DNA from 3 places in the Mycobacterium senriense genome. Region 3 is predicted to be linked to each of the others. Evidence: predicted binding sites of a transcription regulator. Region 3 holds the regulator's gene; each other region holds the start of a gene.
What was found. Region 3 encodes LexA, which represses DNA repair genes until DNA is damaged. Its sites were predicted from a motif close to CGAACANNTGTTCG; they were not measured.
Positions count from the first base shown of each region.

Region 1: cofD (2-phospho-L-lactate transferase) is a predicted target of LexA. The motif match lies at 4,907-4,920, and genes of this name have one in related genera.
Region 2: ruvC (crossover junction endodeoxyribonuclease RuvC) is a predicted target of LexA. The motif match lies at 2,782-2,795, and genes of this name have one in related genera.

Region 1 is NZ_AP024828.1:431,004-438,688, reverse strand. Features, by position in the region: gene manB (mannose-1-phosphate guanylyltransferase) at 1-66, shown strand, start outside; gene MTY59_RS02130 (NUDIX hydrolase) at 150-686, opposite strand; gene MTY59_RS02125 (Eco57I restriction-modification methylase domain-containing protein) at 683-2,269, opposite strand; gene MTY59_RS02120 (coenzyme F420-0:L-glutamate ligase) at 2,280-3,632, opposite strand; gene cofD (2-phospho-L-lactate transferase) at 3,629-4,630, opposite strand; gene MTY59_RS02110 (WhiB family transcriptional regulator) at 5,020-5,358, shown strand; gene MTY59_RS02105 (metallopeptidase family protein) at 5,414-5,836, opposite strand; gene MTY59_RS02100 (DUF3499 domain-containing protein) at 6,025-6,459, shown strand; gene MTY59_RS02095 (phosphomannomutase/phosphoglucomutase) at 6,639-7,685, shown strand, end outside.
Region 2 is NZ_AP024828.1:5,402,799-5,410,483, reverse strand. Features, by position in the region: gene MTY59_RS25070 (polyamine aminopropyltransferase) at 1-592, opposite strand, end outside; gene MTY59_RS25065 (DUF350 domain-containing protein) at 589-1,044, opposite strand; gene MTY59_RS25060 (DUF4247 domain-containing protein) at 1,070-1,501, opposite strand; gene MTY59_RS25055 (DUF2617 family protein) at 1,498-2,004, opposite strand; gene MTY59_RS25050 (DUF4178 domain-containing protein) at 2,022-2,633, opposite strand; gene ruvC (crossover junction endodeoxyribonuclease RuvC) at 2,813-3,379, shown strand; gene ruvA (Holliday junction branch migration protein RuvA) at 3,376-3,981, shown strand; gene ruvB (Holliday junction branch migration DNA helicase RuvB) at 3,978-5,033, shown strand; gene MTY59_RS25030 (hypothetical protein) at 5,282-6,010, shown strand; gene MTY59_RS25025 (DUF1304 domain-containing protein) at 6,169-6,555, shown strand; gene MTY59_RS25020 (hypothetical protein) at 6,684-7,379, shown strand; gene car (carboxylic acid reductase) at 7,446-7,685, opposite strand, start outside.
Region 3 is NZ_AP024828.1:5,517,146-5,524,830, reverse strand. Features, by position in the region: gene MTY59_RS25780 (sunset domain-containing protein) at 566-2,764, shown strand; gene lexA (transcriptional repressor LexA) at 2,782-3,480, opposite strand; gene MTY59_RS25770 (LysM peptidoglycan-binding domain-containing protein) at 3,773-4,267, shown strand; gene nrdR (transcriptional regulator NrdR) at 4,417-4,881, shown strand; gene MTY59_RS25760 (peroxynitrite isomerase) at 4,920-5,405, shown strand; gene MTY59_RS25755 (PhzF family phenazine biosynthesis protein) at 5,427-6,113, opposite strand; gene MTY59_RS25750 (alpha/beta fold hydrolase) at 6,159-7,190, opposite strand; gene MTY59_RS25745 (proteasome assembly chaperone family protein) at 7,254-7,685, opposite strand, start outside.

The DNA.
Region 1 (7,685 bases), 710 kb from region 3:
GGCGCCCGGGTGTGGCCCGGTGTGTCGATCCCCGACGGCGGCATCCGCTACTCGTCGGACGTCTAGGCGCGCCGCCCTTTTTCGCCGAGTGTGAACCCAGCCGCACAGTCGGTGTCGAATGTGAAGCTGGCCGCACCCTCGGCGGGTGACTAGGCGCGCGTGGCCTGGGCGACCAGATAGGCCAGCGCGTGATCCGTCCCCTCCGGCAGGGCGTCGGCGGGCCACCATCGCAGGTCGTCGGACTCGTCGCTGATCGCGATCTGCGCGCCGGCCGGCGCGTGCGCGACGAACTGCAGATCCAGATGGCGGGTCGGCACGCCCAGCGAGCAGGTCACCGGATGCACGTGCACCGCGGTCAAGCGGGGCTCGATGCGCAGCCCGTCGATCCCGGACTCCTCGGTGGCCTCGCGCAGCGCGGCCGCGAGGACGTCGGCATCGTCATCGTCGCAATGGCCGCCCAGCTGCACCCACCGGCCCAGGCGCCGATGCAGGGTCAGCAGCACCTCGCTCCCGGCGTGGTCGAGCACCAGCGCCGAGGCGGTGACGTGGCCGGGCACGCACTCGCGCAGGCACGCGTCGGCGCGGGCGTGCACGAAGGCCAGCACGGCGTGCCGCAGCGAATCCTGGGCCGGGTCCGGGGGCTCCCAGTCCGACAGCACGGCGATCGCCGATTCCCGAACGCTCATCGTGATCCCCGCCGTTTCCGCCGATCCCGCAATGACGCCCACGCCGCGCGGCAGTCCGCCACCGCGTCGGCGGGCAAGCCCAGGCCGTCGATCAGCACGTGGCGGTCGACGACGTCGAGCGCCTTCTCGATCTCGTTGGCCTTCAGCAGCAGGTCCACATCGCGGGCGAGTTCGGCATCGGCGTGCGCCGGCGGGGGGATGGGCAGCCGCTCGGCCTCGCGGGGCTCGAGCTCCAGGACGCCGCCGCCGTAGCTGCGGCCCATGATCTCGGCGAAGGCGAACGTCACGCTGTTGTGGAAGGCGGCGGCCAGCGCGGCAGGTTCGACCCGGGCATCGGAGCGGGCGGTGAGGCGCACCCGGTGCACGGTGTCGGTGCTGGTGGCCGCGGCGGCGTTGACGGTCAGCCGCGGCGCCCGGTGGATCTGGCGCAGCAGGAACAGGTCGGGCACCCACAGCGACGGCGTGACCCACCACGGCTTGCGCAGCGAGCACTTGTAGCCGCGGTGCACCCCCGCGGCTTCACCCGCGCGGATGTGCGCTTCTAACGCCGGGTCGGCCGGTTCAGCCGGCGCGTTGAGCAGCCAGCTGCGCTGCCCGGCGGCGAGATCGCTTGCGCGGCAGTCGGTGTCGTAGACCAGCCCGGACAGCTGGGCGCTGCGCGAGACGAGCGGGACGCAGTGCTGCCGCAACCCCAGTTCGTCGGCCTGGGCGTCGGTGAACGTGAAGAAGGCGTTGCGTCCCGTCACGATGCCGACGTCGACGTCGGCGACCGACCCGAGCCGGGTCAGGCTGCCCGAGCTTCTGAGCCCCCGCAGCAGCCGGATCGCCGCGGGGTCCAGAAAGTACTTGGTCCACTTCTCGTCTTCGTGCAGCAGCGCCGGCGCCGATTCGACATCCAGGTCCGCCCCGGCAAGGGCGTCGGCGTCCCCGAGGTGGACGGTGCGGATGCGCGCGGGGCCGGTGCCGACGACACCGCAGAACAACACGACCTCCTGCAGGATGCCGTCGAACACCAGCCGTTCGAAGGTCAGCAGGGTGATCTCGCGGAACCGGCTCAGCAGGAAGTCGCGCAGCTGCGCGGCGTAGCCGACCTGTAGCAGCTCGGCCGGCAGCACCAGTCCCACCCGTCCGCCGTCGCGCGCCAGCACGGTGCTCGCCACCACGAACGGGACCCAGGCATTGGTCAGCCGGGTGGGGCGCAGACCCTCGCGTCGCATCAGTTCCAGCGCCGGATCGCGCTGCTGCGACGACCAGTTGCCGAACCGGATGTAGGGCGGGTTGCCGGCGACCCCGTCCCAGCCGCCGACCTCGGCGGTGGCGAGCCAGGCGAACAGGCTTTCGGCGTCCACGGGCGCGAACCGGCGGGACTTGGCCGCCTCGTCGGCGATCAGCTCGACGCCCCGGACCTGGTCGGTGAGGCGGGTCAGCTCGCGCAGGATGGCGCCGTCGCCGCAGGACGGTTCCACGATCTTGGGTCCCGCCGCGCGGACCCAGGCGGCCAGGAAGCGGGCCACCGGCGCGGGGGTGTAGTAGCCGCCGCGGACCTTGTCGGCCGAGGCCGCCGCCTTGCCCGCGAACTTCATGGGCTCAGTATCACTTGCGGATCAGCAGATCACCGGGGTCTGCCGGATCGCGCGGCCCGGCCGGTTCGGCGGCATAGCCGATGGCGATGGCGCCCAAGGGTTCCCAGTCGGCGGGCAGTTCGAGCTCGGCGCGTACCAGGTCGGCGGCGAAGATCGTCGAGCCGATCCAGCAGCTGCCCAGCCCGCGCACCGCGAGCGCGACCAGCAGGGCCTGCACGGCCGCGCCGACCGCGACGGTGAACATGGTGTGCTCGGCGTCGGCGCGGGCCACGTCGGGATAGGTGTGGGCGCCGTCGGGCACCAGGAACGGGATGACGACTTCGGGTGCGTCGTAGAGGATCTGGCCGCGCGCTACCCGGCGGTCGATGGAGTCGGCGGGCCGGCCGTCACCGGCGAGGTCGGCGCGCCACTTGTCCTTCATGCGGTCCAGCAGCCGGGTCCGGGTGGCCGGGGTACGCAGCCAGACGAACCGCACCGGGCGGGTGTGGTGCGGCGCCGGTGCGGTCAGCGCCTCGGCGACGGCGGCCTCCAGCAGATCGGCGGGCACCGGCTCGGCGCTGAACCGGCGCACCGATCGGCGCAGCAGCTGCGCCTCGCGGCGGCCCATCTCCAGGGCCTCGGCGGTGCCGAGCCAGAACAGGTCCTCGGTGCCGGGTCGCAGCAACTGCCGCGCCGTGGAGCCGTCGTCGGTCACGGACAGGCCGCGCAGCACCGCCACCGGCATCGCGGTCAGTTTGCCCTTGACCAGATCGGCCGCCGCGGCGATCTCGTCGGCGATCGCGACCTCGGTGACCAGCAGCTCGTTGCCGTGCTGATCGACGGCCCCCGAATAGCCGTGCAGCACAGCCAGACCCGACGCGCCCACGGCCGCGTCGGTCTGGCCGTTGCGCCAGGCGCGCCCCATTGTGTCGGTGATGACCACGGCGACCTCGACGCCGAGCCGCTCGCCCAGCCCGGCGCGCAACGCCGCGGCGCTGCCGTCCGGGTCGACCGGCAGCAGCGCCAGTTCGTCACGGCCGACGTTGGATCCGTCCACGCCCGCGGCGGCCTGCACCAGGCCGATCCGGTTCTCGGTGATCAGGGTTCGGCCCTTGCGGGCGAGCACCCGGACGGCTTCGTCGTCAACCAGCTTGCGCCGCAGTGCGTCGCGCTCCTCGGGATCCCGCGGCGCCGGCACCAGCCGGCCCTCACACTTGGACACCGCCTTGCTGGTGACCACGACGACGTCACCGTCGCGCAGCCACGGCGCGGCCGCGGCGACGGCCGCGCCCAGATCGTCGCCGGGCCGGAACTCGGGCAGCCCGGCGACGGGCAGGATTTCGATGGCGGCGGCGCTGCCGTGCTCGCCGGGCACAGCGGTCATGGGCTTACCCCCGCCAGGTCCAGCCCGGCCCGGACCATCTCGGCCGTCGCTGCCGGGTCGGTCATCACCAGCGGCACCGAGCGCACCTCGACGCCGTCGATGTCGGCGCGGTCGTCCTCGCTCACCAGCCAGCCGTCCAGGATGCCGGTGTCGCGCCGCGCGCCGTAGTGCCGGCCGACCGCCTCGGCGGTCGACTTGACCCCGATCACGGACAGGCAGGCATCGGCCATGCCGCGCAATGGCTTTCCACCGATGATCGGCGAGTAGCCGACGATCGGTGCGCGCGCCGCGCGCAACGCGCCGCGAATGCCGGGCACGGCCAGGATGGCGCCGACGCTCACCACCGGGTTCGACGGCGCCAGCAGTATCACGTCGGCGTCCGCGATGGCCGCCGTGGCATCAGTTGTGGCGGCCGCCTTTTCGGCGCCGACGAAGGCGAAGCTGTGCGTGGGCACCTGGGCCCGGTAGCGGACCCACCACTCCTGGAAGTGGATGGCCCGCCGGCCGCCGTCGTCGGGATCGGTTATCACCACGTGGGTCTCGCACCGATCATCGCTGGCGGGCAGCAGCCGCGCGCCGGGTTGCCAGCGGTCGCACAGCGCGGTGGTGATCTGCGAGAGGGGGTAGCCGGCGTTGAGCATCTGGGTGCGCACCAGGTGGGTGCCCAGGTCACGGTCGCCGAGTCCGAACCAATCGGGCTGCACGCCGTAGCGCGCCAATTCCTCTTTGGCGTGCCAAGTTTCGTCGCGGTGCCCCCACCCTCGCACCGGATCTACACCTCCACCTAAGGTGTACATGCAGGTGTCCAAATCGGGGCAGACTCGCAGTCCGTGGATCCAGGCGTCATCGCCAATGTTGACGATCGCCGTCAGCTCGTGACTGCCGGCCGCCGCGTCCGGACGCCGCTGCGATTGAAATTGACCGAGCCCGAACAGCTGTTGAACCCCCAGCAGGAAGCGGGCGCCGCCAACCCCACCGACCAGAACGGTGACCTTCACATTGCACGACAGTACTGCCCGGCCGCGGTGCTGTGACGGGCCCATTGGGGGTGCCTCAAAGTTGCGGTTCCCCAGCGGTTGTGGACAACTTGTGGGACAGTTGAGGGCCCTGTGATCGACACGCCGAAGGCCCAACACAACAGAAACGCCGAAATTCGATCACGAGATGGTATGGAAATGCGCCGAAGTGCTTGACCAGGCAGGTCAACCCGTGTCTAATCACAACAGTGTCATTTCCCGGTTGGCCGGCCGACTCCGGTGTCGCAGACCGAGATTCGATCACTTGTTCGAATTGTCTGTACATCAGAACAGTGGGAAACCAATCACTCTCTCTCAATCAAGCTGAGGAGGCGGACGACCGTATGTCTTACGAAACGTTTCGAGGCGCCATGGCGAGCACGCCGCACACCGACATCGACCCGGCGCTGGACCGCCCCGCTCGGCCGCATCTGACCGTGGTCCCTGATGCGCCAATGGCTTTCGAGCCCGAGCCCTTGCCGGACCCGGCCGCCGACCAGTGGCAGGACCGCGCGCTGTGCGCCCAGACCGACCCCGAGGCCTTCTTCCCGGAGAAGGGTGGTTCCACCCGCGAGGCGAAGAAGATCTGCCTGGGTTGCGAGGTGCGTCATGAGTGCCTCGAGTACGCCCTCGAGCACGACGAGCGCTTCGGAATCTGGGGCGGTTTGTCCGAACGCGAGCGCCGTCGCCTCAAGCGCGGCATAATCTGACGCACGCTGATCGCAACGCGCGTTGAGCCCTCATCGTCCAACGCGCAACGAGAAGTTATTCGTCGTCGATCGTCGGATCGATGACCGACGGCTCAACGTCGAGGTAGATGGCGACCTGGGCCACCAGGATTTCGTGCAGCAGGTCGCCGAGTTCGACGGTGTCTTTAGCCCGTCGCTCAATTGGCTTGCGGAACAACACAATTCGCGCCCGCGTGGAGTTGCCGCGGATGTCGACGCCGGCCGGGATCAACCGGGCCAGCGGGATCGGCCCATCGGCGATCACCTCGGGTGGCCACTGCACACTCTCGGGATCCTTGGCCGAGATGCGCGGAATCTCGTCGACCGCCACGTCCAGTTCGGTCAGCCGGTCCTGCCAGCTCCGCTCGATGGGTTCGTAGGCCTCCAGCACCGCCATGTCGAACCGCTCCGCGCGGCTGCGCCACCCCGGCACGGTCGGGGGCAACAGCGGGCCGCGCATATCGCGGCCCCTGCGGAAGAGTCGATGGGTAGCGGTGCGGCGCGGAGCCGAACCGTCGGAAAACCGATCTCTTCGCGGGGAGCTGCGCGAATCACCCACGCGCCGATGGTAACGGTTGCACATCGAGGGCCGGCCAGTTGCGCGTGTCCGGCGCTTCGGCGGCGTTTGCGCACGATAGCCTTTCGACCGTGAACGTTCCCCGTCGCTGTTGCCGGCCCGGGTGCCCGCACTACGCCGTGGCGACCCTGACGTTCGTCTATTCGGACTCGACGGCAGTCGTCGGTCCGTTGGCGACCGCGCGGGAACCGCATTCCTGGGACTTGTGCGTCAACCATGCCGGCCGGATCACCGCGCCCCGCGGGTGGGAGCTGGTGCGCCATGCCGGCCCGCTGCCCACCCATCCCGACGAGGACGACCTGGTCGCCCTGGCCGACGCGGTGCGCGAGGGCGGCGATCGCGGTGCGCCGTACGCGGCGACGCCGGTGAACGGCTTCGCCGACGCGCACATCCATCACGGCGGGTCCCAGGCCACCGCGCCCAGCAGCAGCGTGCTGGCACCGCCCGAGCATCGCTCCGGACGGCGCCGCGGACACCTGCGTGTGTTGCCCGATCCCAGCGACTAGTCCAGATGGTGGCGACCCGCTGCGCCCGGCTGCGCCGCGCTTGCGATCGCCACGAGCCATGCGGGTGGCAATGGTGGCCCTGACCGGCCGGACGTGAAATCCCCACGCACCGCGAGGGCTCGAGTTCTCCGTAGCCCGATAGGCTGACGGCCAAGAGTTCACGTCGTCAGGAGTCCCGCATGTCTCGGCCCGCCGCGACTGTCCACCGTGTCGTCAAGGCTTACGACGTGCGTGGGCTAGTCGGCGAAGAGCTCGACCAGCCGCTGGTCACCGATCTCGGCGCAGCGTTCGCCAAACTCGTGCGCGGCGAGGGCGCCGGCCAGGTCGTGATCGGCCACGACATGCGCGACAGTTCGCCCACGCTGGCCGCCGCGTTCGCGGCCGGCGTGATCGGCCAGGGACTGGACGTGGTGCGCATCGGCCTGGCGTCCACCGATCAGCTCTACTTCGCCTCCGGGCTGCTGGACTGCCCCGGCGCCATGTTCACCGCGAGCCACAACCCGGCGGCCTACAACGGCATCAAGCTGTGCCGGGCGGGGGCCAAACCGGTCGGAGCCGAGACCGGCCTGCGCCTTGTCGCCGAGGACGTGATCGCCGGCGTCGAGGTTTACAACGGGGAACCGGGCAGCGTGAGCGATCGCGACGTGCTGGCCGACTACGGCCAGTTCCTGCGCTCGCTGGTGAACACCTCCGGGCTGCGCCCGCTGCGGGTGGCCGTGGACGCCGGCAACGGCATGGCCGGTCTGACCACGCCCGCCGTGCTCGGCCCGATCGGCTCGATCACGTTGGAGCCGTTGTACTTCGAGCTCGACGGCTCGTTTCCGAATCACGAGGCCAACCCGCTGGACCCCGCCAACCTGGTGGACCTGCAGGCCTATGTGCGCAAGACCGGCGCCGACATCGGGCTGGCCTTCGACGGCGACGCCGACCGCTGCTTCGTGGTCGACGAACGCGGCAACGCCGTGTCGCCGTCGACGGTGACCAGTCTGGTGGCCGCCCGCGAGCTGGGCCGGGAGATCGGCGCGACGATCATCCACAACGTGATCACCTCGCGCGCGGTGCCCGAACTCGTCGCCGAGCGCGGCGGCACTCCGCTGCGGTCCCGGGTGGGCCACTCGTATATCAAGGCGCTGATGGCCGACACCGGCGCCATCTTCGGCGGTGAGCATTCGGCGCACTACTACTTCCGCGACTTCTGGGGCGCCGACTCCGGGATGCTGGCGGCG
Region 2 (7,685 bases), 110 kb from region 3:
CGCGAATCATCCCCAGCTGCGGCAGCAGCAGGAACGGCCAGACCAGCCCGCCCAGCAGTGCGCCCAGGTAGTCGGCGGCGTTCAGGTTGGCCAGCGTGCGTCCGGCATCGGCGGCTGGGTCTGTTTCAGGGCCTATCCGGCCCTGGTGCAGCAGCGTCATCAACAGCGGCACCTCGGCACCGACCAGGCCACCGATCAGCGCCGTGCTCGCCGCGAGCACCCACGTCGACCCGACGGACCCGTCCAGGAACGCGAACACCACGTACAGCGCCGCCGCCGACAGCCCACCGACGATGCCCAGCAGCGCCTCGACGGCGATGAAGGTGATCGCGGCGTGCGCCAGCAGCGGCTTGACCAGCAGCGCGCCCACGCCCAGCGCGGCGATGTAGCCCGCGACGATCAGCGAGGTGGCGACGATCCCGCCGCCGTCCAGGCTGGCCGACAATGTCAGCAGCGCGAGTTCATAGATGATGCCGCACGCCGCGCACGCCGCAACGGCGGCAAGCAACAGCGCCCGCCACCGACCAGACACCGCCGCGGGCGGCGCCGCCTCGGGCGCCCGCACCTTGGCCCTCGACCCGACGGTGCTCATGACACCGCCGCGGCGGTCACCCCTCCAACGGCCAGCAGTATCAGCGCCACCGCGAACGATCCCGGATGCAGCTCCGGCTCGTCGATGTGCTCGTGAAAACTGCCCGGGATCAGCAGGTGCATCGCCAGCAGCGCGACGCCCAGCAGGATCACGCCCATCAGCCCGAACACCGCCACCCCGACGAGTCCCTGGCCCAGCTGGCTGTAGCTGTTGGCGATGGCGGTGATGATGACGATGGTCAGGGCGATGTACATCGCGCCCGCGACGACCACGGCGTTGGGCCGGCGGTCGATGAACACCAGCTGGCGCAGCTTTCCCGGGGTCAGCACGTCGACCGCGTAGAACCCGACGAGAAGCACAGCCATGCCGACGACGAAGTACAGGATCGTCGCGACTGCGCCTTTCAGCACGGGATTGAGGTCGACGGTGCCGATCTCGACGGCGAGATACATGGTGTTCTCCTTTGCGGTGGTGCCGTCACTTGATTCCGCCGGGGCCGCCGGGCGTGCCGCCTGCGCCGCCGGATGGGGATCCCGGGAAAAACCCGGGGCCGAGGAAGATGAAGGCGCCGTGGCTGTATCCGGCGCTCAGCGGTTCCACGCGGATGCTGCACGCGTAGCTGCCGTCGGGGCCGACGATCACGATGTTGTTGCTGTAACGCAGGTACTCGGTATTGCCGTTGTCGGCCCGCGCGTCGGGTTCCGCGTAGTCGGCGAGCACGTCGGCCACCTGATCGGGTGACCCGGTGCACTGGTAGCGAGTCCCGTTCACGTCGCGGGCGTACTCGTGATAGTGGCCGGCGATGTACGACGCAATGTTCTTCTGCAGCAACAGGATTCCGAAGATCAGACATGTCACGCCGGCCACGCCCAGCACGCCGGCGATCACGAACAGGCGGTTGCGGCTCACGGGCGCCACCGGCTGGCCGTGTGTACCACCGTTCCGCCATTGCCGACGGGACGCCCCGGATAGAGGTGCCAGGTCTGCCAGCGCCAGCCGGCGCCGTCGGGTTCGGCGGCCAGCACGGTCAGCGCGGCGTCATCGCCGGGAAACGTGCCGCCTAGCCAGCCCGTGCGGTGGGCGCAACGGCCGCGCAGGTCGCGCGCGAGGCCGCGAAAGCTCGCCTCGTCGTGGGCGTCGGTGCGGGAGTGCAGGCGGTAGCCGGGCGCCTCGGTGCGCTGCGGCAGGTCGGCCCCGAGACTGCGTGCGGTGCACGAGATTTCCTCGGAGAACGCATGCTCCACGGCGACGACGTGCGAGGCGCCGAGCACGCCGAGCAGCAGCGCGGCGCCGCCGCCGGGGTGGTCCAGCCGGCAGCTGGCCAGGGGCGCGGGTACGGGCGCGTTGAGAGCCAGTCCCAGCCGTTCCCCGGATACGTCGGCCGGGGTCACGGCGAGTTGATGGAGGGGCACCGGCGAGACCTCGTGCTCTACGCCGGGCTCGGTGGGGGCGCCGCGTACACGGTGATCTCGCCGGGCGAGACCGACCTGCCCGTCGATACTTCCCAGGGCATGTCCGGGGCCCAGCGCTCGAACGAGAGCAGCGCCGACTCGTCGGTGTTGGTGCAGTCGACGAATTCCATCTCGCCGCCGGCCGGCAGGCCGGTGGTGCCTTCGGTCGTGTAGGAGGCGCGGCCGCGTTCGGACTCGTGGAACATCACACCGTCGACGACGTATGGGTCGCCGGGCCGCAGCGGCACGTCCTTGCGCGTGACCCATATCGCCAGCTCGAGGCGCCCGTCGTCTTCCTCGACGCTGAACCACATCGGCTGGTCGCCGCCCTCCAGCAGGTGTTCCCACCAGACGAAGGGGCCTTCGCGGAAAGTGACCGAACCGCGCACGATGTAGTCGATGCCGCCGTAGCTGACGATGGCCCCGGGCCCGAGTTGGCGGGGGCCGAACTGCGGCATCGCGTCGGCGGCCAGCGGATCCTGGCGCCCGCCTCGCTGGGCCGGTTCTTTCGGCCGCCGCAAAGCCACCACGAGCACCACGATCGACGCGATGAAGAGCACCACGGCGATCATGACCAGCAGAGATCCCACGCCAACCCCTCCGTTGCCACATTGCTCGAGCGAACGTGGGCTAAAGCTAACAGCTTTTTCTCGGGTTCGGCGCCGTAACGTCACCGCGGGAATCGGTGGTGCGGCCGCGTGTCCTACCCGGGCCCGTCACCGCCGGCCGCTAGGGTATCGAACAGCTGTTCTACTAGGTGGGAGCGGGAATGCGGGTGATGGGCGTCGATCCCGGCCTGACCCGATGCGGTCTGTCGGTCGTCGAAAGCGGGCGCGGGCGCACGGTCGTCGCCCTGGACGTCGACGTGGTGCGCACGCCCGCCGACGCCCCGCTGGCCGAGCGACTGCTGAAGATCAGCGACGCCGTCGAGCACTGGCTGGCCACCCACCACCCGGACGTCGTGGCGGTCGAGCGGGTGTTCTCCCAACTCAACGTGTCGACGGTGATGGGCACCGCGCAGGCCGGCGGCGTGGTCGCCCTGGCGGCCGCCAGGCGTGGCATCGATGTCCACTTCCATACCCCTAGCGAGGTCAAGGCCGCGGTCACCGGCAACGGTGCCGCGGATAAGGCGCAGGTCACCGCTATGGTCACGAGAATCCTTGAGCTGCAAGCCAAACCGACGCCGGCCGACGCGGCCGACGCGCTGGCACTGGCGATCTGTCATTGCTGGCGGGCACCGATGATCGCCCGGATGGCCGCCGCCGAGGCGATGGCCGCCGAGCAGCGACAGAAGTACAAGGCCAAGCTGAACGCCAAACTGAAGGCCGCCCGATGATCGCCTCGGTGCGCGGCGAGGTGCTCGAGGTGGCGCTCGATCACGTGGTGATCGAGGCCGCCGGCGTCGGGTACCGGGTGAACGCGACGCCGTCGACGCTGGCGACGCTGCGCTCGGGGACCGAGGCCCGGCTGATCACCGCGATGGTTGTCCGCGAGGATTCCATGACGCTGTACGGGTTCGCCGACACCGAGACCCGCGACCTGTTCCTGACCCTGCTGTCGGTGTCGGGGGTGGGGTCGCGGCTGGCGATGGCGACCCTGGCCGTCCACGACGCCGGCGCGTTGCGCCAGGCGCTGCACGACAGCGACGTCAGCGCGCTGACCCGGGTCCCCGGGATCGGCAAACGCGGCGCCGAACGCATGGTGCTCGAACTTCGCGACAAGGTCGGCGTCGGCGCAGCGGACGCATCGGCCGGCGCGGGCCACGCGGATCTCAATGGCCACGCGGTGCGCGGCCCGGTCGTGGAAGCCCTTGTCGGCCTTGGATTTGCGGCCAAGCAGGCCGAGGAGGCCACCGACAAGGTGCTGGCCGGCGACCACGACGCCACGACGTCGACCGCGCTGCGGGCCGCGCTGTCGTTGCTGGGTAAGTCCCGATGACGGACGACTACCAGGACCGGGAGGTTCGGGAGGTTTCAGCGGCGCTGGCGCCGGCTGAAGGCGACATCGATGTCAGCCTGCGACCGCGCTCGCTGCGCGAGTTCATCGGCCAACCGCGAGTGCGCGAACAGCTGCAGCTCGTCATCGAGGGAGCCAAAAACCGCGGCAACACACCGGATCACATTCTGTTGTCCGGTCCGCCGGGGCTGGGCAAGACGTCGCTGGCCATGATCATCGCCGCCGAGCTCGGGTCCTCGCTGCGGGTGACGTCCGGCCCGGCGCTGGAACGCGCCGGCGACCTGGCCGCGATGCTGTCCAACCTGGTCGAGCACGACGTGCTGTTCATCGATGAGATCCACCGCATCGCCCGGCCCGCCGAGGAGATGCTCTACCTGGCGATGGAGGACTTCCGCGTCGACGTGGTGGTCGGCAAGGGCCCCGGGGCGACGTCGATCCCGCTGGAGGTGGCGCCATTCACCCTGGTGGGCGCGACCACCCGGTCCGGCGCGCTGACCGGCCCGCTGCGCGACCGGTTCGGCTTCACCGCGCACATGGACTTCTACGAGCCCGCGGAGCTGGAGCGGGTGCTGGCCCGCTCGGCCGGGATCCTGGGCATCGAGCTCGGCGCCGAGGCGGCCGAGGAGATCGCCCGGCGCTCGCGCGGCACCCCACGCATCGCGAATAGGCTGCTGCGCCGGGTCCGCGACTTCGCCGAGGTGCGCGCCGACGGCGTGATCACCCGTGACGTCGCCAAGTCCGCGCTGGCGGTCTACGACGTCGACGAGTTGGGCCTGGACCGGCTGGACCGGGCGGTGCTCTCGGCCCTGACCCGCAGCTTCGGTGGCGGCCCGGTCGGCGTGTCGACGCTGGCGGTGGCGGTGGGCGAAGAGGCCACCACGGTCGAGGAGGTGTGCGAGCCGTTCCTGGTCCGCGCCGGCATGATCGCCCGCACGCCCCGGGGCCGGGTGGCCACCGCCAAGGCCTGGACGCACCTCGGCATGACGCCGCCGGCCGGGGTCACCGGCCTCGGCCAGGCCGGCCTGTTCGACTAGCCGCGATCGCACCGGCCATTTCGCGGCCAAATCGTGACCTTTACCCCCGGCCGGCCCAGAACGTTCGCCGGGCGCGACGTCCGGCCAGCTCAGACGGTCGGCACTACCGGCAGTGCGGCCGCGACCCTCGCCCGCCGGAGCCCGTTCCGGTGGCTCCAGCAAACATCAACCGGCGCCTGGCCGGTTACACCCCGGCACCGTCGGGTAACCAGCCTCACAACAGTCATACCTGTTTGAAGGAGGTTCCGATGAGGACCACGAGCCACGACTACGATCGCCCCCGCGCGCTGTACATGCCACGTTCCCGTGGCGCGCTAACCGGGTTACTCCTGATTCTTCTGGGTGCGTGGGGTGCACTGGTGCCGTTCTTCGGGCCCAACATCGACTGGGCGTACATGGCCGACCCGGCATGGACGTGGACCACGGCCAAAGGCTGGCTTGAGGTGCTCCCCGGGGCCGCCGCGGTGGTCGGCGGCCTGCTGGTGCTCATGTCGAACAACCGGGCCAGCGCTGTGTTCGGCGGCTGGCTGGCGGTCGCCGGCGGTGCCTGGTTCGTGGTCGGCCGCGCGTTCGCGGCGACGCTCGGGATCGGCGACATCGGTCAACCGATGGCGGCGACCGACCTGAAACGAGCCCTGCTCGAGGTTACCTACTTCACCGGACTGGGCGCACTGATCGTGTTCCTGGGCGGTGCCGCGGTGGCGCGCCTGGCGGTTCGTCACGCGCGTGACGTCGTGGCGACGGAACCGGCGCCGGTGGCGGGCGAGGCCGTCCCGGCGGCCCAACCGGCCATGTATGACGAGACCCGCGGCCCGGCCGGGGTGCCGGCGGACGCCATGGCGGCCGAGCGGGCGCCCCGCGAGCGTGGCGGCCTGTTCCGGCGGCGCACCGATCGCACCGGTGGCGGCCTGTTGCGCCGGCGCACCGAGGGTGATCGCAGCGGCCTGTTCCACCGGCACCACCACGCCGGCGCCTAGCGCGCAATCTCCAAGGCGGCAGGCACCGGTAGCCCCTGGCTACCGGTGCCTTTTCGCGTCAGGCTGGTCCGGCTGACCGCCGGTCGGTAATGTTCACCGGCCGAGACAAGCGAAAATGTGGCCGCCGCCACGCGGGCCGCGACCAGCGAGGAGGAGTGATGATCGCCACCGCGTTGGTGTTCGCCGCACTGGCGGCGTTGCTGCACGTCTACATCTTTGTGATCGAATCGTTGACTTGGACCTCGGAGCGCACCCGCGCCACCTTCGGCACCACCCCGGCCGAAGCCGAAACCACCAAGCTGCTCGCCTTCAACCAGGGCTTCTACAACTTGTTCCTGGCCATCGTCACCGGCGTGGGCATCGCCGCGGTTGCGTTGGGGCACACGGGGATTGGAGCGGCGCTGATCTTCGCCGGTGTCGGGTCGATGGCCGCGGCAGCGGTGGTGCTGATCGCGTCCGACCGTGACAAGGCGCGCGCCGCCGCGACGCAGGGCACCTTTCCGGCGATCGCCATCGTGCTCCTGCTGCTCGGGCTTCAGCAGTAACACCAGTCCCAGCAGCCTCAAAAGCCACGGCTACCGGTGGCTTTCGCGTTCGTCGTGGGTTACTAGTGGAAGGCGCTGGGTAACCATCCCAGGCCGGAATTCGAACCGGTATTCAACGAGGGGATGTCATGAAATACGCAGAGGACGGCCGACCCCGCGGGCTGAGTATGCCGCGCTCGCGCGGCGCGGTCAGCGGATTGCTCCTGGTCATTTTGGGAGCTTGGGGGGCGTTAATACCGTTTGTTGGTCCGCACTTCAATTTCGCCTACACACCGGACCGGGATTGGGCATGGAGCACGGCCAGGGGCTGGCTGGAGGTGGCGCCGGGAGCGGCCGCCGCGCTGGGCGGCCTGTTACTGATCGTCGCAGGCAACCGGGTCGCCGCCATGCTGGGCGGTTGGCTGGCCGTGCTGGCCGGCGCCTGGTTCGTGGTGGGCGGCCAGGTCGCCCCATTGTTGGGGATCGGCTCGGCCGGTGATCCGATCGCCGCGACCGACCGCAAGCGCGCGGTGCTCGAGGTCACGTACTTCTCGGGTCTGGGCGCGCTGATCATCTTCGTGGGTGGCGTTGCGCTGGCGCGCACTGCCGTGCGCCTGGCTCGCGACGTGCATCCGGTGGCGGGCGAACCCGTCGCCGCGGCGCCGGGTGTTGAGCCCTACCGGGATTCGGTCTATGAGCCGGCGGCCGAGGTATCCTCGGGCGCGCTGACCAAGCCGCGGTCCTCGGTGGAGCCCGAGCCCAAGCGGGGATGGCGCAAGAACCGCGCCGGTGCGGGGGCCGGGGCCAACGCCGCCTACCTGCGCTGGCCGCACCCGCAGCAGTAGCTTCAGCACACAAAGCAAGTCGCCCAGCCCTGAAAGGGGCTGGGCGACTTGCTTTTTCGTATCAACTCAGAGCAGGCCGAGCAACTGCAGGTTGGTGATGTACTTGACGATCACCGGCGCCGACACGTGCGGGATGTCCTTGTCGGGGCCGATTTTCGCTTCCTGCACCGCCGCACGGAACATATCCGTGGGTGCCATCGAGCCGTTGATCGGCTTCTCCGGCTTCTGGTAGTTGTGCATCAGCGGTAGCAGCGAGTACTGACGCTGCCGATCCGGCAGTGCCCGCAGCGAGGTCTCGAACCGCCG
Region 3 (7,685 bases):
GCGGTCAACTCGCGCTGCGCTATTGCCGGTGAACTGACCGATGCGTGATCGGTCCGTCGCGGCGGGGTAGAGCGCGCGAATGCCTTCGATGGCTCGCGTACCGTCGGCGCATGTGTTTCCGCTGTGCCGACCGCGTCATCACACGTGGCCAGGCCCATCACCGCGGCGCCGGCGACGGCTCATGCGCCCTGCGCGGGCGTATCCGATGCAATTCCGCTGTGCGAGTCGGCAGTCCGGCGGTGTTAGTCGCTTCCGCGTTCCCGCCGCCTTTCGGTGCGTTATCCGCAACACCGCGCGAACGTTGCCGCAGTGGGTCGCGATTGGGCCGTGGGCAGGCATCATTTCGACATCGGTGTGGTATCCGTTTTTGTAAAATTCGTGATTTGACTTCGCATTTCTTGTTGGCTGGAGCAAAGTTGTGCGAGCCCGGCGATAAGGCCGATCGTGCGTGGGTCGATTTTCCGCGCAAGAACCGCTCACTCGCCGGTTATGCAGGTAAGGGCATAGCCGCAGATAGAGCCATATCCGCCGGCTGGGAGGCTTGGTGAAGGTGCAGAGAGGTCACATGCGCAACCTGATCGGGAGCGCGCTGGTCAGCTTGACGACCACAGCACTGGCCGCCGTGTTGCTGGCCCCCACCGCGGTAGCGAGTCCGATTGGTGACGCCGAGGCGGCGATGATGGCCGCATGGGACAAGGCCGGCGGCGACACCTCACCGCTGGGCGCCCGCAAGGGCGATGTGTACCCCGTCGGGGACGGTTTCGTCCTGGACTTCGACGGCGGCAAGATGTTCTTCACCCCGGCCACCGGGGCCAAATTCGCCTACGGGCCCGTATTGGACAAGTACGAGCAGCTCGGCGGGCCGGCCGGCAGCGATCTGGGCTTCCCGGCCATCAACGAGGTGCCCGGTTTGTCCGGCCCGGACAGCCGGGTGATCACGTTCTCGGCCAGCGACAAGCCGGTGATCTTCTGGACGCCCGAGCACGGCCCGTTCGTGGTGCGCGGCGCCCTGAACACCGCATGGGACAAGCTGGGCAGCTCGGGCGGCGTTCTCGGCGTGCCGGTGGGTGACGAGACCTACAACGGCGAGGTGTCCTCGCAGAAGTTCAGCGGCGGGCAGGTCTCGTGGAACCGGCAGACGAAGCAGTTCACCACCGAACCGCCCGCGCTGGCCGACCAGTTGAAGGGCCTGCAGGTGGCGATCGATCCCACCGCCGCGATCAACACGGCCTGGCGCGCGGCCGGCGGACCCACGGGACCCTTGGGCGCCAAGCAGGGCGGGCAATATCCCGTCGGCGGTGACGGAATCGCCCAGAACTTCGCCGGTGGCAAGGTCTTCTTCACCCCGGCCACCGGCGCAAACGCCGTCGAGAGCGACATTCTCGCCAAATACGAGTCGCTGGGCGGACCTGTCGGCAGCGACTTGGGATTCCCCACCACCAACGAAACCGACGGCGGCATCGGTCCTTCCAGCCGCATCGTCACCTTCTCGGCGGCCGACAAGCCGGTCATCTTCTGGACGTCCGACCGCGGCGCGTTCGTCGTGCGCGGGGCGATGAAGGCCGCGTGGGACAAGCTGCGCGCCCCCGCCGGCAAACTCGGCGCACCCGTCGGTGACCAGGCCGTCAACGGCGACGTGATTTCGCAGCAGTTCACCGGCGGCAAGATCTCGTGGAACCGCGCGAAGAACACGTTCAGCACGGAACCGGCCAACCTGGCGCCGCTGCTGTCCGGGCTGCAGGTGTCCGGTCAGAACCAGCCGAGCAATTCGGCCATGCCGGCGCACCCGAACAAGTTCACCTGGCACTGGTGGTGGCTGATGGTCGCCATTCCGGTGCTCGCGTCGCTCGTGCTGCTGGTGTGGATGCTGTTCGGCCGGCGCCGGCCCGAGCACGAGGATGGCGCGCACTACGCGCCCGACCACCGCGGCGACTTCGCCTACGACGCCGACGAACGCTGGGGACACGACGAATCCGACCACGACGCCGAGGCGTACGCACTCAGCCCGCCGCGCCAACCCGAACCCGAACCCGGCGCCGGGCGGGTCAGCTGGCAACGCCAGGTTCCCGCCGAAAGCGACTACGGGTTCACCGACGATGACCCCGACGCCGTCGACACCGACTCCATCCCAGTGGTCTCCGACGAGATGCTGTCGGAGGCAGAGTATTCCGACGCCGGAGCCGACTACACCGACTACACCGACGCCGTTCCCGACGTCGCAGAACCCGAGACGGCGGACGACGCCGCCTACGTCGACGCCGAGGACCCTGACGCCGGCTACGCCGAAGAGGTGGATTCGGAGGACGAGTATCCCGACGTCGCCGTTCCGCACACCCCGCCGGACAGCGACGCCGTGAGCGGCGCCCTGGAAGCCGCAGAGCCCGAGGACGAATACGCCGACCTCGCGGCGCCGGAGCCGGACGTCGAGCCCGCGGCGGACACACCGGCGGCAGCGGACGTGGCAGAGGCGGCCGTCGTCGCGGGCGCGGTCGCGGCCGGGACGCAGGCACGAGGCGGTCGCCACGCCGCCGCGGACGCCGCGGACGCGTCGGAGAACGGCCTGGCGGGCCCGGACGGGCGACCCACGATCCACCTGCCGCTCGACGACCCGTACCAGGCGCCCGACGGATACCCGATCAAGGCGAGCGCGCGCTACGGCCTGTATTACACGCCGGGCAGCGACCTGTACAAGGACACGCTCGCCGAAATCTGGCTGTCGAGTGAAGAAGTCGCTCAGGCCAACGGATTCACCCGGGCCGACTGACTCGGCCTGCTGTCGGGTCAGACCTTGCGGATGACCGTGACGACCTTGCCCAGCACGCTCGCGTCGTTGCCGGGGATGGGATCGAACGCCGGATTATGCGGCATCAGCCACACCTGACCGCCGGCGCGTTTGAACGTCTTGACGGTGGCCTCTCCGTCCAGCATCGCCGCGACGATGTCGCCGTTGTCCGCGACGTTCTGCTGACGCACCACCACCCAGTCGCCGTCACAGATCGCGGCCTCGACCATCGAGTCGCCGACCACCCTGAGCAGGAAAAGCGTTCCCTCGCCGACCAATTCGCGCGGCAGGGGAAAGACGTCTTCGACGGCCTCTTCGGCGAGGATGGGCCCACCGGCCGCGATGCGCCCGAGCACCGGGACGAACGTGGGCTCCGGCAGGGCGTCCGAGCCGGCCACCTCGGTGGCGGGCACCGTCACGTCGTCGTCGGCCCCGCGGACATCGACGGCCCGCGGGCGGTTGGGGTCGCGGCGCAGAAATCCCTTGCGCTCCAGGGTGCGCAGCTGATGCGCGACCGACGACGTCGACGTCAGACCTACGGCATCGCCGATCTCTCGGATGCTCGGCGGGTAGCCGCGGCTGGTGACCGAGGCGCGGATGACATTCAGAATGGTGCGCTGCCGTTCGGTCAGCGAGGAGGCCACGGAGTGCAGCCGACCGTCGGGGCCGGCCGATGAGATGTCGTTGCTGTCGCCCATGGCAATGAATGTAGCCGCACCGCGAACCAGAATCAAACATGTGTTCGAGTAGCGTGTCGCGCCGCCCGATCGCCCCCGGGATAGGCCCAAAGTCGGGTGAATCACAAATGTGTAACTCTTCGGGATACCGGGTATTTGTGCCTCATGACAGTGGTAGGGGCCGACGAACTTGTCGGTGGTGTGATCTAGCGTTTGCTCGTGCGACACGCTTCGCTCAAATGTTCGGTTTTCGAACATACAAGCGATTAGAGTCGAACACACGAGCGAGAGTTAGTTGACCGGAGGAACGAAGATGACAGTCATCCACACGCCTGCGCCGCGTACCAGCAGTCTTCGGCGCCCGATCAACGGACCCGTCCAGGGCGTTCGCTACGGGCGCGACGGCCTGGCCAGGTCCCGCAGGCCCGCGCCGGCACGGCCGGCGGGTGCGCCGACGCGCTATTACGGCACCGGGGTGGCAATGTCGGTCGCCCCGCACCGCAGGCGCGCCACCACCTGGGCGTCCACCATCGGGTTGGCGCTGGCCGCCGGGGCGATCACGCTGTGGCTGGGTCTCGTCGCGAACGTCGGTCAGGCACTCAACGGCGACTCCACCAGCTCCGCGGCCCACGTTCCGGACCGGCTCGCCGTCGTCCGCGTGGATGCGGGGGAGTCGCTTCAGGACTTTGCCCACCGGGTGGCGCCCGACGCGCCGAGCACCCAGGTCGCCGACCGGATCCGCGAACTCAACGATCTGCACTCGCCCAACCTGATGGCGGGCCAGACCCTGATCGCGCCGGTCGGCTGACAACCGTTGTGCGAGCACGACTCTGGACCGACGGACCCCGGCCGCCAGTGGTGTGTCCGTACGCCCGGCGGCTCCATTAGCCGTGCAGGTCAGCGCGCGGGTACGCTCAAAGTCCAGCGGTACCTTGTCGGCGCGATGAAGGAGCGGTCATGCACTGTCCGTTCTGCCGCCATCCCGACTCCCGGGTGATCGACTCGCGCGAAACCGATGAAGGGCAGGCCATCCGGCGCCGCCGATCCTGTCCCGAGTGCGGACGGCGTTTCACCACCGTGGAGACCGCGGTCCTGGCGGTGGTCAAGCGCAGTGGCGTCACCGAACCGTTCAGCAGGGAGAAGGTCATCAGTGGCGTCCGCCGGGCCTGCCAGGGTCGTCAGGTCGACGACGATGCGCTGAACCTGCTGGCCCAGCAGGTCGAAGACACCGTGCGCGCCGCGGGCTCGCCCGAAATCCCCAGCCACGAGGTGGGCCTTGCCATCCTGGGGCCGCTGCGCGACCTCGACGAGGTGGCCTACTTGCGGTTTGCCTCCGTGTATCGGTCGTTTGAGTCCGCGGACGATTTCGAGCGCGAGATCCAGGCGCTGCGCGATCACCGCGGAGTAGCAACCCCGGGCTGACGGAACCCGACGAGCCGTCCCGGCCTAGGCTCGGTTTCATGCCCCCTGACTTGCATCCCGACCTTGCGGCGCTGGCCCCGCTCCTCGGGACCTGGGCCGGGCGCGGCTCGGGTAAGTATCCGACGATCCCGCCCTTCGACTATCTCGAAGAAGTGGTGTTCGCCCACGTCGGTAAGCCGTTTCTGTCCTACGGGCAGAAGACCAAGGCCGTAGCCGACGGCAAGCCCTTGCACGCCGAAACCGGCTATCTTCGGGTGCCTCAACCGGGTCACGTCGAACTGGTGCTGGCGCATCCCAGCGGCATCACCGAGATCGAGGTCGGCACCTATTCGATCACCGGCGACCTCATCGACATGCGGATGTCGACGACGACGGTCGGGCTGACTCCCAGCGCGAAACAGGTGACGGAGCTTGGGCGTTCCTTCCGCATCGACGGGGACGAGCTCGCCTACACGGTGCAGATGGGTGCGGTCGGGCAACCGCTGCAGGACCACCTCGCCGCGGTGCTGCACCGGCAGCGCTGAACGCGGGGGCCTCGGCCGTCCTCAGTTCAGGTGTCTCACACCGTCATTGACGACTCGCCCGGCCACGCCGACCCAGCCTTCGGCGCTCCACGTCGTGTCGATGACGGAGCCCTTGCCCTGGGTGATCCGCAGGCTCTGGCTCAGGTAATCGGTGATCCGCATCGCCGCCGAACCGGTCGCCTCGTCCTCGACCACACCGAGGCTGGCGGCGAACGTGCGCGACCGCAACGACCCGGCCGCCCGATCGGTCCAGGCCCACAGGTAGTGCGCGGTGTCGTCGGGATAGTCCGACGGGTCGGCGGCGAGAACCTCGTCGGCCGAAGCGAATTCGTGCAGGGCGAATTCGGGTGCCCAGTCCGAGCGGGCGTTGATGCTGGCGCGGTGTTCGTCGTGACCCACCTGCACGAGCCCGGCCGGCACCTGCAGCGTGTTGATCGGCGAACCGTTCTCGCGCAGCCACCAGGTCGCGCCGACGGTCGGGTGCCCGGCGAACGGCAGTTCGGTTCGCGGCGTGTAGATGGTGGCGTGCGCGGTGGCGGAGCCGGGGGCCGGAGGAACGACGAAAACGGTTTCGCTGTAGCCCAATTGGGTTGCCAGCCGCTGTCGGGCCGCGACCTCGACCTGGCCGGCGTCCACCACACCCAGCGGGTTACCGAAATTGCCGTCCGAATCGGTGAACACCCGCAGCACCGTCACGTCGATCCCCATGGCCCGACTGTACGACGCGGCACCCGGCCGCATCGATCAAGGTGATCAGGTGGCGCTGCGCTCGTCGGACCCCATGGCGTTCAGCACCGCGACGCGAGTGGGCGCGGAGCCCGAGACGGCCTGCTCGCCGCCGCCGGTGCGGAGCAGGCCGCGAAGGCGGGCCTGGTCGTATTCGGCGGGTTCGGTGGAGTCGATGAAGCGCTCGACGACGTCGATGAACCGCGCCGGGTCGTCGTGGAAGGGGAAGTGGCCGGAACCTTCGAAGATTTCCAGCCGCGAGCCCGGCATCGCCGCATGCGCCATCCACGCATGCCGGACGGGAACCACCACATCCTTTGTGCCCCAGATGATCTGCACCGGAATGGCTTCGGTCAAATAACATCGGTCGAGCATGGTGACGATCTGCCCACGCCAATCCACCACCGCCCGCAGCGTCCTGCTGAACGCCGCGGAGGCCGTCGGTTCGGGCAGGTCGTCGAGGATTCGCAACACGTTGGGCAGGTCGCGGCCCAGCCCGGTGCTGCCCAACGCCAGGCCCAGGACGCGGCCCATGGCCTGAACCGCGGGCAGCACCAGCGGCAACCGCAGCAGCGCGATCGCCTCGCTGCCCATCGGCAGTGAAGCCCAGCGCAGCACGAAGTTGACGTCCTTGGTGACGCCGCCGGCGCCGACCAGGATGAGCCGTTCCACCAAATGCGGGAATTGGTAGGCGAATTGCATGGCCACGCCGCCACCGAGCGAGTGGCCGATGATGGTTACCCGCTCGATGTCGAGCACGCTGAGCAGGTCACGCATCCCGTTTGCGTACGCCGCGATCGAGTAGTCGGCGCGCGGCTTGTCGGATCGTCCGTGGCCCAGCAGATCCGGAGCGATCACCGTGAAACGCTGGGCGAGCTTGGCCTGCACGGCATTCCACGTGGTGGAGTTGTCGCCGATGCCGTGGATCAGCAGAATCGCCGGCCCGGAGCCGGCAATGCGGTAGGCCCGCTTGTAACCGTGAATGGTGCGGAACTCGAGTTTGGGTGCGGTCACTTCACGCACCGGGCGGAGCGTGCTCTTGCGCTTCCGCTCGGTCATATCGCCAACCTAGGTGTCGGGCCGGGCTAAGGGCGGCCTGGCCGGGGCGTGGTGCTGAGTGGGTCAGGCCTTGTCGTCGTCGTCGAACTTCTTCTCCGCCTGCTGGGCCAGAAATCGCTCGAACTCTGCGCCCAGCTCGTCGCCGCTAGGCAGATCCTCGTCGCGAGCCAGTAACGATCTGTTCTCCTGAGCGTCGATGAAGGCATCGTACTGGCGCTCCAGAGCGGCCACCACTTGAGCGACCTCCGCGCTCGCTTCGACCTGTTCGTCGATCTTGGCCCGGATCACCTCGGCCGCTTCGGTCAACGCCGTCAGCGGCAGCTCCAGCGACGCGGTCTTGGCGACCTGCTCGAGCAACGCCTGCGCGGCGGCCGGGTAATCGGTCTGGGTGAGGTAGTGCGGGACGTGCACGGTGTAGCCGACGACCTCGTGACCGTGCTGGCCCATCCGGTACTCCAGCAAATTGGACGCGCTGCCGGGAACCTGGATCTCCGA